DNA from 3 places in the Methylobacterium sp. P1-11 genome. Region 1 is predicted to be linked to each of the others. Evidence: predicted binding sites of a transcription regulator. Region 1 holds the regulator's gene; each other region holds the start of a gene.

Region 1 (4,295 bases):
TTCCCGGCACCCTGCGGGAGGCCGGCGCGGCCCTCGGGGCGCCGCCCTCGACGGTGATCATGAGCGTGACGTGGCGGGCGGCCTCGGCCGGCATCGTGACCGGCATCATCCTGGCGCTCGCCCGCATCGCCGGCGAGACGGCGCCGCTGCTGTTCACCGCGCTCAACAACAATTCCTGGTTCTCCGCCAACCTGATGGGCGGCGTCGCGAACCTGCCGGTGATGATCTACCAGTTCGCCCTCTCGCCCTACCCGAACTGGCAGGGCCTCGCCTGGGCGGGCGCGCTCCTGATCACCGCGGCCATCCTGGCGCTGTCGATCATCGCGCGCCTCGTGATCAAGCCGCAGACCTCGCGCTGAGACCCCTTTCGAGGACACGACGATGAACGCCGCCTCCGCGATCCCCACGGTCGAGCTGAACCGCAACCGCGCCGACGAGGGCGGCCCCGTGCGGATCGCCGTGAAGGACCTGAACTTCTACTACGGCAGCTTCCACGGGCTGAAGGACGTCAACCTCAACTTCCACGACCGGCAGGTCACGGCGCTGATCGGACCCTCCGGCTGCGGGAAGTCGACCCTGCTGCGCTGCTTCAACCGGATCTACAGCCTCTACCCGGAGCAGCGGGCGGAGGGCGAGATCCTGCTCGACGGCGAGAACATCCTCAGCCCGTCCATCGACCTGAACGAGCTGCGCTCGCGCATCGGCATGGTGTTCCAGAAGCCGACGCCATTCCCGATGTCGATCTACGACAACGTCGCCTTCGGCCTGCGCCTCTACGAGAAGCTGCCAAAATCCGAGCTGGACGGCCGGATCGAGGAATCCCTGCGCAAGGCCGCCCTGTGGGACGAGGTGAAGGACAAGCTTCGGCAGCAGGGGACCGGCCTGTCCGGCGGTCAGCAGCAGCGCCTGTGCATCGCCCGGACGGTGGCGCAGAAACCGGAGGTGATCCTGTTCGACGAGCCGACCTCGGCCCTCGACCCGATCTCCACCGGACGCATCGAGGAGCTGATCGAGCAACTGCGCGACGAGTTCACCATCGTGATCGTCACCCACAACATGCAGCAGGCGGCACGCATCTCGCAGTTCACCGCCTTCATGTATCTGGGGCAGCTCGTCGAGTTCGGTCCGACCAATCGGATGTTCATGAACCCGACGGAACGCCGCACGCAGGACTACATCACCGGCCGCTTCGGCTAGTCTGTCCGGGAGATCCCGGGACCTGGCGGCCAGCGCGCCGGAAAGCCCCAGCAAGCCACCCCGGCGCGCCGTTCCCGGGACCCCATCGAAGGATCCACCATGCCCGGCCATATCGTCACCTCCTACGACACCGACCTGGAGAACCTCCGTCGCTCGATCTCGGAGATGGGCGGCGTGGCCGAGAAGATGACCGCGGAGGCGACCGACGCCCTCGTGCGCCGGGACGACACGCTCGCCCAGGCGGTGATCCTCGCCGACAAGCGCCTCGACGCGCTGCAGCGGGACATCGAGGAGCGCGCGGTCCTGCTGATCGCCCGGCGCCAGCCCCTCGCGATCGACCTGCGCGAGACCATCTCGGCGATCCGCGTCTCCGGCGATCTCGAGCGGATCGGCGACCTCGCCAAGAACGTCGCCAAGCGCGTGGTGGCGATCTCCGACCAGGCGCCGGCCCAAAAGATCGTGCTCGGCGTGCGCCACATGAGCGACCTCGCCGAGGGCCAGCTCAAGGACGTGCTCGACGCCTATGCGAGCCGCGACGTCCAGGCGGCCCACGACGTCTGGGAGCGCGACGGCGAGATCGACGCCCTGTACAATTCCCTGTTCCGCGAGCTCCTGACCTACATGATGGAGGATCCGCGCAACATCTCGTTCTGCACGCATCTGCTGTTCTGCGCCAAGAACGTCGAGCGCATCGGCGACCACACCACCAACATCGCCGAGACGATCCACTATCTCGCCACCGGCGAAACCCTGGCGGGCGACCGGCCCAAGAACGATGCGTCGAACTATGTGACGGTGGACGGTGTCCAGGCTCCGTGAGCGCCCGGCCCCGGCCCCGGCGCCGCACGGCGCGCGCCTTCCCGCCGGGCGCGGCCGGGGTGACCGTGCGTGTGGGTTGAGGCGCGGCGGCGCCTCCTGCAGCATCCGCCGGACCGCCGGTAGAACGGATCTTCGAACGTGAGCATGCAAGTCCTGATCGTCGAGGACGAGGAGGCGCTGACCACGCTGCTGCGCTACAACCTGGAGGCCGAGGGTTTCCTGGTGGATTCGGCGGCGCGCGGCGACGATGCCGAACTGCTCCTGGCGGAGCGGATCCCGGACCTCGTCCTGCTCGACTGGATGCTACCCGGCCTCTCGGGGATCGAGCTGTGCCGCCGAATCCGGGCGCGCCGCGAGACCGAGCGGCTGCCGGTGATCATGCTCACCGCCCGGGGCGAGGAGGGCGACCGGGTCCGCGGTCTCGGCACCGGCGCCGACGACTACATCGTCAAGCCGTTTTCCGTGCCGGAACTGCTCGCCCGGATCCGCGCGCTGCTGCGTCGGGCCAAGCCCGCCCATGTCTCGGATCGGCTGGCGGCGGGCGACCTGGAACTCGACCGGACCGGCCACCGCGTCCGGCGCGGCGGCGAAGAGCTGCATCTGGGCCCCACAGAGTTCCGGCTCCTGGAATTCCTGATGCTGGCGCCCGGCCGGGTCTTCTCCCGCGAGCAGCTTCTCGACGGGGTCTGGGGGCACGACGTCTACATCGACGAGCGCACCGTCGACGTCCATGTCGGGCGGCTGCGCAAGGCGCTGAACGGCCCGCGCCAAGCCGATCCGATCCGCACGGTTCGCGGCTCGGGCTATGCCTTCGACGAGACCTTCTCGCTGGAAGCCTGAGGCGGGATCGAAGCGTACCGGAACGAGGATCGGTCGGCCGCAGCCTCGGTACGCGCGCGGTGCCGTGCCGCTCGGCCATACGACGTCGGCGGGTGCGGCGCCGCCGGATTGCGTCGCTCCGCTCGCAAGGACGGCGGGCCGGGCGTTTCGACGCGCATGCGGCTTCAGGACCCTCTCGACCTTTCAGCGAGCCAGCGCAGCGCTCCGGCCGGACACGGCTGGCACCGCCTCCAGCGCCGCCAGAACCGTCCCCTCGGTGAGGATCTGCGGGAGAACCTGGGGTTCCCCGGTTCCGGTGTAGAGCAGGTAGAGCGGGACGCCGCTGCGCCCGTGCTTCTCCAGGAGGCGGGTGATCTCGGGATTCTGGTTGGTCCAGTCGCCTTTCATGTAGGTCACGCCGCGCTCGGCCATCGCGGCGCGCACCGCCCTGGTGTTGAGCGAGGTCGCCTCGTTCACCGCGCAGGTGATGCACCACGCGGCCGTCATGTCGATGAAGACGGGGCGATGCGCGTCGACCAGGGCGTCGAGGCGCGCCTGGGTGAACGGCTCGACCCCGTCGGCGGCGGCCTGCGCCGACGACGGCACGGCGCGGTCCCGCGGCAGGGTCACCGCAAGGGCGGCTACGGCGATCAGCGCGAGAGCCGCGGCGGCCTGCGAGACCCGGCCGACCTTGGGCGCGGCGGCGCGGCCATGCTCCCAGGCCCAAGCGGCGAAGCCCACCAGCACCAGGCCGATCAGCGCCGCCAGCAGGCCGCGCGGATCCACCTGCTGCGCCAGCACCCAGATCAGCCACGCCACGGTGGCGTAGACCGGGAAGGCGAGGACCTGCTTCAGGGTCTCCATCCAGGCGCCCGGCCGAGGCAGCGCACGCAGGGCCCGCGGCCAGAGGGTGAGCACCAGGAAGGGTAGGGCGAGGCCGAAGCCAAGGCTCGCGAAGACGGCGAGCGCGACGCCGGCGCTCTGGGTCAGCGCGAAGCCCACAGCCGAGCCCATGAGCGGCGCCGTGCAGGGCGTCGCCACCAGGGTCGCGAGCACGCCCGTGAAGAACGAGCCGCTCAGGCCGGCACGGTGGGTGAGGCCGTCGCCAAGGCCGGCGAGACGGCCGCCGACATGGACTGCACCCGACAGGCTCAGGCCCATCGCGAACAGCAGATAGGCGAGCCCCGCCACCATGGCGGGCGATTGCAGCTGGAACCCCCAGCCGATCGCAGCCCCGCCGCCCTTCAGGGCGATCAACAGCGCGGCAAGACCCAGGAAGCTCACCAGAACGCCCGCCGTATAGGCGAGGCCGTGCATCCGCAGCCGGGCCGGCCCCTCGCCGGCATGCCGCACGAGGCTCAGCACCTTGATGGACAAAACCGGGAAGACGCAGGGCATCAGGTTGAGGATCAGCCCGCCCAGGAAGGCGAAGACCGCGGCGGTCGCGAGGGTCAACGCGT
Region 2 (4,295 bases), on a different contig from region 1:
CCGCCCTCGTCCAGCACCTCGACCCGGTAGCCCGGCATCGGCACGCAGGTGCTGCCGTGCTTCACCGGCAAGAGGCCGAGGCCCATCGGATTGCCGGCGATCGGCCAGCCGGTCTCGGTCTGCCACCAATGGTCGATCACCGGCCGGTTCAGCACGCGCTCGGCCCAGGCGACCGAATCGGGGTCGGCGCGCTCGCCCGCGAGAAACAGGCTGCGGAAGGCCGAGAGGTCGTAATCGGCGATCCGGACGCCGGCGGAATCCTCCTTCTTGATCGCCCGCAGAGCCGTCGGCGCGGTGAACAGGCAGGCGACCCCGTACTCGGCGACGACCCGCCAGAACGCGCCGGCATCCGGCGTGCCCACCGGCTTGCCCTCGTACAGGACCGTGGTGCAGCCGTGCAGCAGGGGAGCGTAGACGATATAGGAATGGCCGACGACCCAGCCGATGTCGGAGGCGCAGAAATAGGTCTCGCCGGGCTGGACGCCGTAGAGGTTCGGCATCGACCACGCGAGGGCGACGAGGTAGCCGCCGGTGTCGCGGACCACGCCCTTCGGCTTCCCGGTCGTGCCGGAGGTGTAGAGGATGTAGAGCGGATCGGTGGCCGCGACCGGCGCGCACGCCGCCCTCCGCCCCGCCGCCTGGGCCGCCGCGACACTCTCGGCCCAGTCGCGATCCCGGCCCGCAACCAGCGTCGCGCCCCCTTGCGGGCGCTGGAGGATGAGGCAGGCCTCCGGCTTGTGGCGGGAGGCTCCGATCGCCGCGTCGAGGAGCGGCTTGTAGGCGACCACCCGGTTCGGCTCGATCCCGCAGGAGGCGGCCAGCACCACCTTCGGTGCCGCGTCCTCGATCCGCACCGCCAGCTCGTTGGCCGCGAAGCCGCCGAACACGACGGAATGGACCGCGCCGAGCCGCGCGCAGGCCAGCATGCCGAACAGCGCCTCGGGCACCATCGGCATGTACAGGATGACCCGGTCGCCCTTGCCGACGCCGAGGTCGGCGAGCACGCCGGCCAGCACCGCCACCTCGTCGCGCAACTCTCCATAGGTGATGCTGCGCTTGGTCCCGGTGACAGGTGAATCGTAACGGATCGCCACCTGGTCCGCCCGTCCCCCGTCGGCGTGGCGGTCCACCGCATTGTGGCACGCGTTCAGGGTGCCGTCGGGGAACCAGCGGCCGTAGGGACCGGTATCCGGCGCGAAGGCCCGCTCCGGCATGCGCGCCCAGTCGAGCGCCTGCGCCGCGCCGAGCCAGAACGCCTCAGGGTCGCGGCGGGCTGATTCGTAGATCTCCGGGTAGCGGCCCGGCAGGCTGGCTCTCGTCATCGGTTCGGCGTTTCCTCGCGGGCCACTCTCCGGCGGCCGGCGCAGGATAGCCCATTCTCGCGCGCACGGGAGAGGAACGGCCTCGCACGATGACGTACACCGCGCCAGCGGCGCATGGCGTGTCACAAGAAAACCGCCGCATCGGGGCTCCCGATACGGCGGCTGTCATCCGGACTTTACTGTCTCTTTGGACGTGGCAGGCGTCAGTGCAACGTGTCGTTGCCCGCCTGGAGCCTATTGATCTCGTCCTTGAGGAGGAGTTTCCGTCGCTTCAGCTCGGCGATGTGAAGGTCGTTCGCCGAAGGCCTGTGGATCGCTTCCTGAATCTCGCGCTCGAGGGCTTCGTGCTTCCGGGCGAGTTGGTTCAGATGCGTCTGCAGCGACATGAGTCGAATCTCCTGTCATCGTTTCGACACACCGAGATTGGCACAGGATGCCGGACCTGTCGAAGCGTTTTCTGCTGCTAAGTCTGATGATTGCTTACCGCGCCGACTTGTCCGGCGCCGGAGCGTAACGCATGCTCTCGGGCAATGAACGGTCTTCGGGTCCTCAGGTGACGATGGCGGACGAGGCAGGTGAGAGTGCGCAGTCGGACCTCCAGGGTGAGCTGGCGCGGCTGCGCGAGGAGCACCGGGATCTCGACGGCGCCATCGAGGCGCTGGAGCGCAGCGTCGCCGGGGATCAGCTCCAGATCCAGCGCCTGAAGAAGCGCAAGCTCACGCTGCGCGACCGGATCTTCCACATCGAGGACGCGCTCACGCCGGACATCATCGCCTGATGCCGGTGGACGTCTTCGGGGCGCGCCTTGCCGCGGGCCCGCACCGCCTGTAAGCGCCCTCTTTTGCCGGGATCAACGATGGTGTCGCCTCCGGTCGCGATCATCATGGGCAGCCAGTCCGACTGGGCGACCATGCGGCATGCCGCCGAGACGCTCGACGCGCTCGGGGTTCCCTATGACGCGCGCATCGTGTCGGCCCACCGCACGCCGGACCGGCTCGTGGCCTTCGCCAAGGGCGCGGTCGCCGCCGGTCTCAAGGTCGTCATCGCCGGAGCGGGCGGCGCCGCGCACCTGCCCGGCATGGCTGCCGCGATGACCCGCCTGCCGGTCTTCGGCGTGCCGGTGGAGTCCAAGGCCCTGTCCGGGCAGGACAGCCTCCTCTCCATCGTCCAGATGCCGGCCGGCATTCCGGTGGGGACCCTCGCGATCGGCCGGGCCGGGGCCATCAACGCGGCCCTGCTCGCCGCCTCCGTCCTGGCGCTTTCCGATCCGGATCTCGCGGAGCGCCTGGAGGCGTGGCGTGCGGCCCAGACCGCCTCGGTGGCCGAACGGCCGGTGACGGAAGCGAACGCGTGACGGACAAGAATCTCGGCCCCGGCTCTACCCTCGGCGTCGTCGGAGGCGGCCAGCTCGGGCGCATGATCGCGCTCGCGGCGGCCGATTACGGCCTCAAGGTGCACGTCTACGCGCCCGACGCGGACAGCCCCGCCTTCGACGTGGCTGCCCGGACCACCTGCGCGGCCTACGACGATCCCGAGGCGCTGGCCGCCTTCGCCCGCAGCGTCGATGTCGTGACCTACGAGTTCGAGAACATCCCGCACGCCACCGCCGACATCCTGGCCCGGCACGCTGCCCTGCACCCGAATGCGCGGGCGCTCTCGACAACGCAGGACCGCCTCTCCGAGAAGGACTTCATCAACGGCCTGGGCATCCCGACGGCGCCGTTCCGGGCGGTGGACACGCCCGACGACCTCGACCGGGCGATCGAGGTGATCGGCCTGCCGGCCGTGCTCAAGACCCGCCGCTTCGGCTACGACGGTAAGGGGCAGCGCATGCTCCGCGAGCGGGCCGAGGGCGACCGCAACGCCCTGTTCGCCGAGTTCGGCGGCGCGCCGCTGATCCTGGAGGGCTTCGTGCCGTTCGAGCGCGAGATCTCGGTGGTGGGCGCGCGCGGGCGCGACGGCAGCTTCGCGGCCTACGACCTCTGCGAGAACGAACACCGCGACCACATCCTGGCGCTGACCCGGGTGCCGGCGCCCGGCGTGTCCGCCGAGACGGGCCGCGATGCCGTCGAGATCGCCCGGCGGATCGCCGACGCCCTCGACTATGTCGGCGTTCTCGCCGTCGAGATGTTCCTCGTCCGCGAGGACGGGGCGGAGCGGCTCGTGGTCAACGAGATCGCGCCGCGGGTCCACAATTCCGGCCACTGGACCAGCGAGGGCGCGCTGACCTCGCAATTCGCCCAGCACGTGCGGGCCGTCTGCGGCTGGCCGCTCGGCGCCCCGGACCGCGTCGGTGGCCTCCCCGTGGAGATGCGCAACTTGATCGGCGCCCAGGCCGACGACTGGCACGCCCTGCTGGCCGAGCCCGGCGCCCATCTGCACCTCTACGGCAAGGGCGAGGCGCGTCCCGGCCGGAAGATGGGGCACGTGACCCGCCTCGGGCCCGTTCCGGCCGGTTCCTGAGGCTTCGAAGGCACACCTGCATCGCCGCATGGCGGTCGGAAGCCCGCCTGCGGCGTCCCGGAACCGTCGAGCCATACCTTCGCCACATCCCGCCGCTTCCACCACAGCGTGGTCGGTTCCGAATGCTGTCGATCGATTCCGCCCGCACCGCCTTCGTCTCCCGGGACGGGCGGGGTCCGGATGGCGACGCGGCGCTTCTTAAGCCGGCCTTCACCGTGATGCGCGACGGTGCCCCGGATTCGGGCGTGCCCGGCGCACGGCGCGGGCTCTTGGACTGTGAGGGGCGAGGCGGGCACGCGCAAGGCGGGCGACGCCTCGGGGAGAGTGGGGCAATGAACGTACGCAACGGGCTGGGACGAAAGACGGCACTGATCGGCGCGGCCTTGGTCTCGGCTGCCGGCCTCGCGGGTTGCGAGACCGTCGGGAGCGCGGCTGGCCCGCGGCAATACGCGGTCCTCGAGAAGGACACCACGGGCGCCACGAACGTCAACATCGCCTCCCTGACCGAGG
Region 3 (4,295 bases), on a different contig from region 1:
CCGGCCGCTCACGAGCAGGCGCGGGCCCATGACGAAGTGCAGCCGACCGCCCGCGTCGACTTTTGGTCTTTCGCCGGTCTCTCGGACAAGATCGGCCACGACGCCGCCGATATGGCCCGCCTCGACGATCAGGCGCTGGTGCGGGTCACTGGCGAAGGCAGCGCCCGTCAGGTGCGGCGGGCCGAGACGGCCTTCAGCGACCAGGGCTGGCAGGCGCGCGTCGTTCAGGTTAAAGTGCAGCCAGGTGAAGCCCTCGCCGAAGCTCCCAGGGGCCGGCATCGCCTCGCCGCGTTCGACGAGGTGACCGCGACCGCTCTCGTCGAAGCGCATGGCCCAGAGCAGACCTGGAAGCACCGGCTCGTCGCACAAGAGACGGGCCGGGGCTGCGGTAGCGGCCGCCATTTGGGTCAGAACACGTGGCGCAGGATGAAGAACAACGTGCCGGCGATCAGGATGGCGGCCGGCAGGGTCAGGATCCAGGCCAGCGCCATGTTGCGCACCGTCGACGCCTGGAGCCCCGAGCCGTTGGCCGCCATCGTGCCGGCGACGCCCGATGACAGGATGTGGGTGGTCGAGACCGGCAGGCCGTAGAGCTCGGCCAGCCCGATCGTACCGGCGGCGACGATCTCGGCCGAGGCGCCCTGGGCGTAGGTCAGGTGGGTCTTGCCGATCTTCTCGCCCACGGTGACGACGATGCGCTTCCATCCGACCATGGTGCCGAGACCCAGCGCCAGGGCGACGCAGACCTTCACCCAGCCCGGGATGTAGCGCGTCCCGTCGTTGAGCAGCTCAGTGTAGCCCTTGAGTGTCTTGGTGTCGCCTTCGGACAGGGTCGCGCCGGACTTCGGTAGCAGCCGGATCGCGTCGGCGGCCAGGTACATGTCGTTGCGCACGTTCGAGGTCGCACCGGCCGGGACCTGCTGTAGCGAGCCGTAGTTTTTCACCGACGCCGCGATGTCGGTCGAGAGGGCGGCCAGGGCGCTGTAGACCTCCGGATTGTTGAGCTCCTTCGCCTTCAGCGCATCGGCGACAGTTTTGCGGGCCTGAGCCGCGTCAGGGCGCGGTTCACCGCCGGCGTGACCTGCGAACACGGTGCTGGCCGCCGTCGAGGTTTGCACGAAGGCCGGCGTCGCGTCGGCGTTCATGGTGCGGTTGAGCGCGTAGGCCGTGGGGGCGGCGCCGATCAGGATCAGCATGATCAGGCCCATGCCCTTCTGTCCGTCATTGCCGCCGTGGAAGAACGAGACCAGCGTGCAGGTGAGGATCAGCAGGCCGCGGATCCAGAGGGGCGGCGGCGCCTCGCCCTTAGGCGCCTCGTAGAGGTCCTTGCGGCGCACGGCGAATTTCAGGGCGAGCAGCAGCAGCGCCGCCAGCACGAAGCCGCAGACCGGCGAGAACAGCAGCGCCTTGAAGACGTTGAGCGCCTGCGCCCAGTCAACGCCCGAGGTGCCGTCCTGGCCGCCCATCAGCTGGTTGGCGAGGCCGACGCCGAGCACCGAGCCGATCAGCGCGTGGGACGACGAGTTCGGCAGGCCGAAGGCCCAGGTCCCGAGGTTCCACAGGATCGCCGCCAACAGGAGCGCGAAGATCATCGCGTAGCCCGCATGCGAGCCGACCTGCAGGATCAGCTCGACCGGCAGCAGAGTCACGATCGCGTAGGCCACCGCCCCGGAGGAGAGCATCACGCCGAGGAAGTTGAAGGCACCCGACCAGATCACCGCGACGAGCGGCGGCAGCGAGTGGGTGTAGATCACCGTGGCGACCGCGTTGGCGGTGTCGTGGAAGCCGTTCACGAATTCGAAGGCGAGGGCGATCAGCAGGGCGAGGCCGAGAAGCAAGAAGGCGCCGACGGCCAGGGGTTCCTGGTGCACGGCGTTCATGTCGGCGACGAGGCTTACAACCGCGTAGCCCAGCCCCGCCACCAGCACGAGCAGGAAGGCGATGATCCCGCCCGGGTGCATCCCGCGGTCGAGCTTGGGCTTTCCGCTTGACGCCTGTCCTATTGAACCTGTGGGAGCCAGAATAGCGTCGGACATAGGCGCCTCGGTGAATTCTAGGGTTCGCCTGCGGCGTAGATCGACACCATGACACTTAGGTGACGTCGAGAAGATTTTATCGAATTCCCGCCGACGCCAGCGGCAGTTTTGACGAAATCCGCTTTGGAAAAATTGGAATGTTGGCACTTCTTTCCAAGCAAATAGGATGATCCGATGATGCCACGCTGACGAGGCGTAATGCATATATGACATAACTAGTGAGTTATTGGCCCCACACGAAGCTTGAGACGAATACGCCCCTGGGTCGACGGTGGTTCGCATACGAACTTGTCGAGCCGCCCACGGACGGAAAGGTGCAAAGGGAACAGGAACTGCGGTTGCTTCGCGGGTCTGTCATGGAAGTGTGCTCAACGGCGGCCGATCGAAGCCCAATCGAGGTTCGCAGACGATGCCTGACGAGAGTTCTGCTCAAGCTGTCACGCTCGACGCTATCCGACGCGAGCTGGCCGACAGCTACGATGAGGAGCTGGAGTTGGGACTCGACGACGAGCGCCTGGACCGGCTCGCGGAAGCTTCGGGGCACGATCACTTGGATCGGCTCGATCGAAAGGTCTACTTCCGCGAGCTATTGCGCCTGCAGCACGAGCTCGTCCGCCTGCAGGATTGGGTGCAGGATCGCAAGCTGCGGGTTGTGGTTCTGTTCGAGGGCCGCGACTCGGCTGGGAAGGGCGGCGTGATCAAGCGCATCACGCAGCGTCTCAATCCTCGCATCTGCCGTGTCGCCGCGCTGCCTGCCCCGAGCGAGCGCGAGCGCACGCAGTGGTACTTTCAGCGCTACGTCGCTCACCTGCCGGCAGCCGGGGAGATCGTGCTGTTCGACCGCTCCTGGTACAACCGCGCTGGTGTCGAGCGGGTCATGGGCTTCTGCACAGAGGCGGATGTCGAGGAGTTCTTCCGCTCGGTCCCCGAGTTCGAGCGCATGCTGGCGCGCTCCGGCATCGTTCTGGTGAAGTACTGGTTCTCGATCACCGATGAAGAGCAGGAGTTCCGCTTCCAGATGCGGATCCAGGATCCGCTGAAACAGTGGAAGCTCTCGCCGATGGACGTCGAGTCGCGCCGGCTCTGGGAAGATTACACCAGGGCCAAAGAGGACATGCTGGCGCGCACGCACATCCCCGAGGCGCCCTGGTGGGTGGTCGAGGCGGTCGACAAGAGGCGAGCGCGCCTGAACTGCATCAGCCACTTGTTGGCCCAGATCCCGTACGACGTGGTGGAGCACCCTTCCGTCCGGCTACCCGAGCGAGTGCGGAACGCGGACTATGTCCGCGGTCCGGTCCCGGCCGAGATGTACGTACCTTCTGTGTACTGATCGAAGCCGGCCGATTCAGTCACTTCAAACATCGGTCGTGGTGCAGGGTGATCGAAGCACGTGCTGGCCAGAAGCGGGCAGAGCGTCTATCGGGCAGCTGCAGCCGAGGCGTCCTCGTCCGCGCGACCTGCGCCGTTGCCGACGGCCGAGTCCAACATCCCTTTCGATGCGGTGCCCTGGTCGGCGCCAGAAGTGTTTGCCTTCGGCGTGCCCCGGTTGTCGCTGGGCCGGTCCCCATCGCTCACCGACGGGCTGGCTTTCTCGGGGTGAGCGTTGGATGAACCCGCAGCACCTGGATTGCCTCCCTGTGCCCAGCCGTTTCCAGAGGACAAGATCAGGACGACGGCGAGCGCGAGCGGCTTGAGAAGCATCATGATGATCTCCACGGAGGACGTGCGCCTCGGTTCAGCTCTGCGCGCAGAGAGCGACAGGATGATGTCACTTCTGGGCGCGAATTCTCAGCGAGAGATAATGTTTGGCAAGTCTCGCCTCGTTGAGTGGCTCGGAATATTTGCGTATCGCCAAGCTCAATGCAGAGCAGCGTTCAACAGCGCCGCCAGCCTGATGCTGGACCTTCTAGCCGAACTGGACGAGCGGATTGCCGATCTCGACCGGGAGATCGCCCAGCGTGCTCGCGAGGACGAGGCGGCGCGCAGGCTGATGACGATCCCTGGTATCGGTCCGATTACCGCCACGGCGCTGATCTCCCTCGGTCCCGCAGCCGAGACCTTCGCCAAGGGCCGCGACTTCGCCGCCTGGCTCGGCCTTGCGCCGCGTCAACACGCGACCGGCGGCAAGCAGAAGCTTGGCGCGATCTCGAAGATGGGCGAGCGCACGCTCCGGCGCCTGCTTATCATCGGGGGCAGTTCAGTCGTGCATCAGGCAAGCCGACGCGGCGCGCCGAAGGGTACGTGGCTGGAACAGATGCT

What was found. The regulator PhoB, encoded in region 1, activates phosphate uptake and scavenging genes when phosphate is short. The targets are predictions, from matches to a motif close to TGTCATNNANCTGTCAT.
Region 2: CIW48_RS09425 (DUF465 domain-containing protein) is a predicted target of PhoB. The motif match lies at 1,722-1,738, and genes of this name have one in related genera.
Region 3: ppk2 (polyphosphate kinase 2) is a predicted target of PhoB. The motif match lies at 2,232-2,248, and genes of this name have one in related genera.

What each region holds. Positions count from the first base shown of each region.
Region 1 is NZ_NPKS01000009.1:116,311-120,605, reverse strand. Features, by position in the region: gene pstA (phosphate ABC transporter permease PstA) at 1-359, shown strand, start outside; gene pstB (phosphate ABC transporter ATP-binding protein PstB) at 382-1,197, shown strand; gene phoU (phosphate signaling complex protein PhoU) at 1,297-2,016, shown strand; gene phoB (phosphate regulon transcriptional regulator PhoB) at 2,161-2,856, shown strand; gene CIW48_RS11600 (protein-disulfide reductase DsbD domain-containing protein) at 3,040-4,295, opposite strand, start outside.
Region 2 is NZ_NPKS01000007.1:103,740-108,034, forward strand. Features, by position in the region: gene CIW48_RS09420 (propionyl-CoA synthetase) at 1-1,322, opposite strand, end outside; gene CIW48_RS09425 (DUF465 domain-containing protein) at 1,526-1,708, opposite strand; gene CIW48_RS09430 (DUF465 domain-containing protein) at 1,840-2,100, shown strand; gene purE (5-(carboxyamino)imidazole ribonucleotide mutase) at 2,179-2,676, shown strand; gene CIW48_RS09440 (5-(carboxyamino)imidazole ribonucleotide synthase) at 2,673-3,785, shown strand; gene CIW48_RS09445 (tetratricopeptide repeat protein) at 4,118-4,295, shown strand, end outside.
Region 3 is NZ_NPKS01000048.1:29,865-34,159, forward strand. Features, by position in the region: gene CIW48_RS30185 (transporter) at 1-354, opposite strand, end outside; gene CIW48_RS30190 (inorganic phosphate transporter) at 408-2,036, opposite strand; gene ppk2 (polyphosphate kinase 2) at 2,446-3,366, shown strand; gene CIW48_RS30200 (hypothetical protein) at 3,453-3,740, opposite strand; partial or broken gene CIW48_RS30205 (transposase) at 3,928-4,295, shown strand, end outside.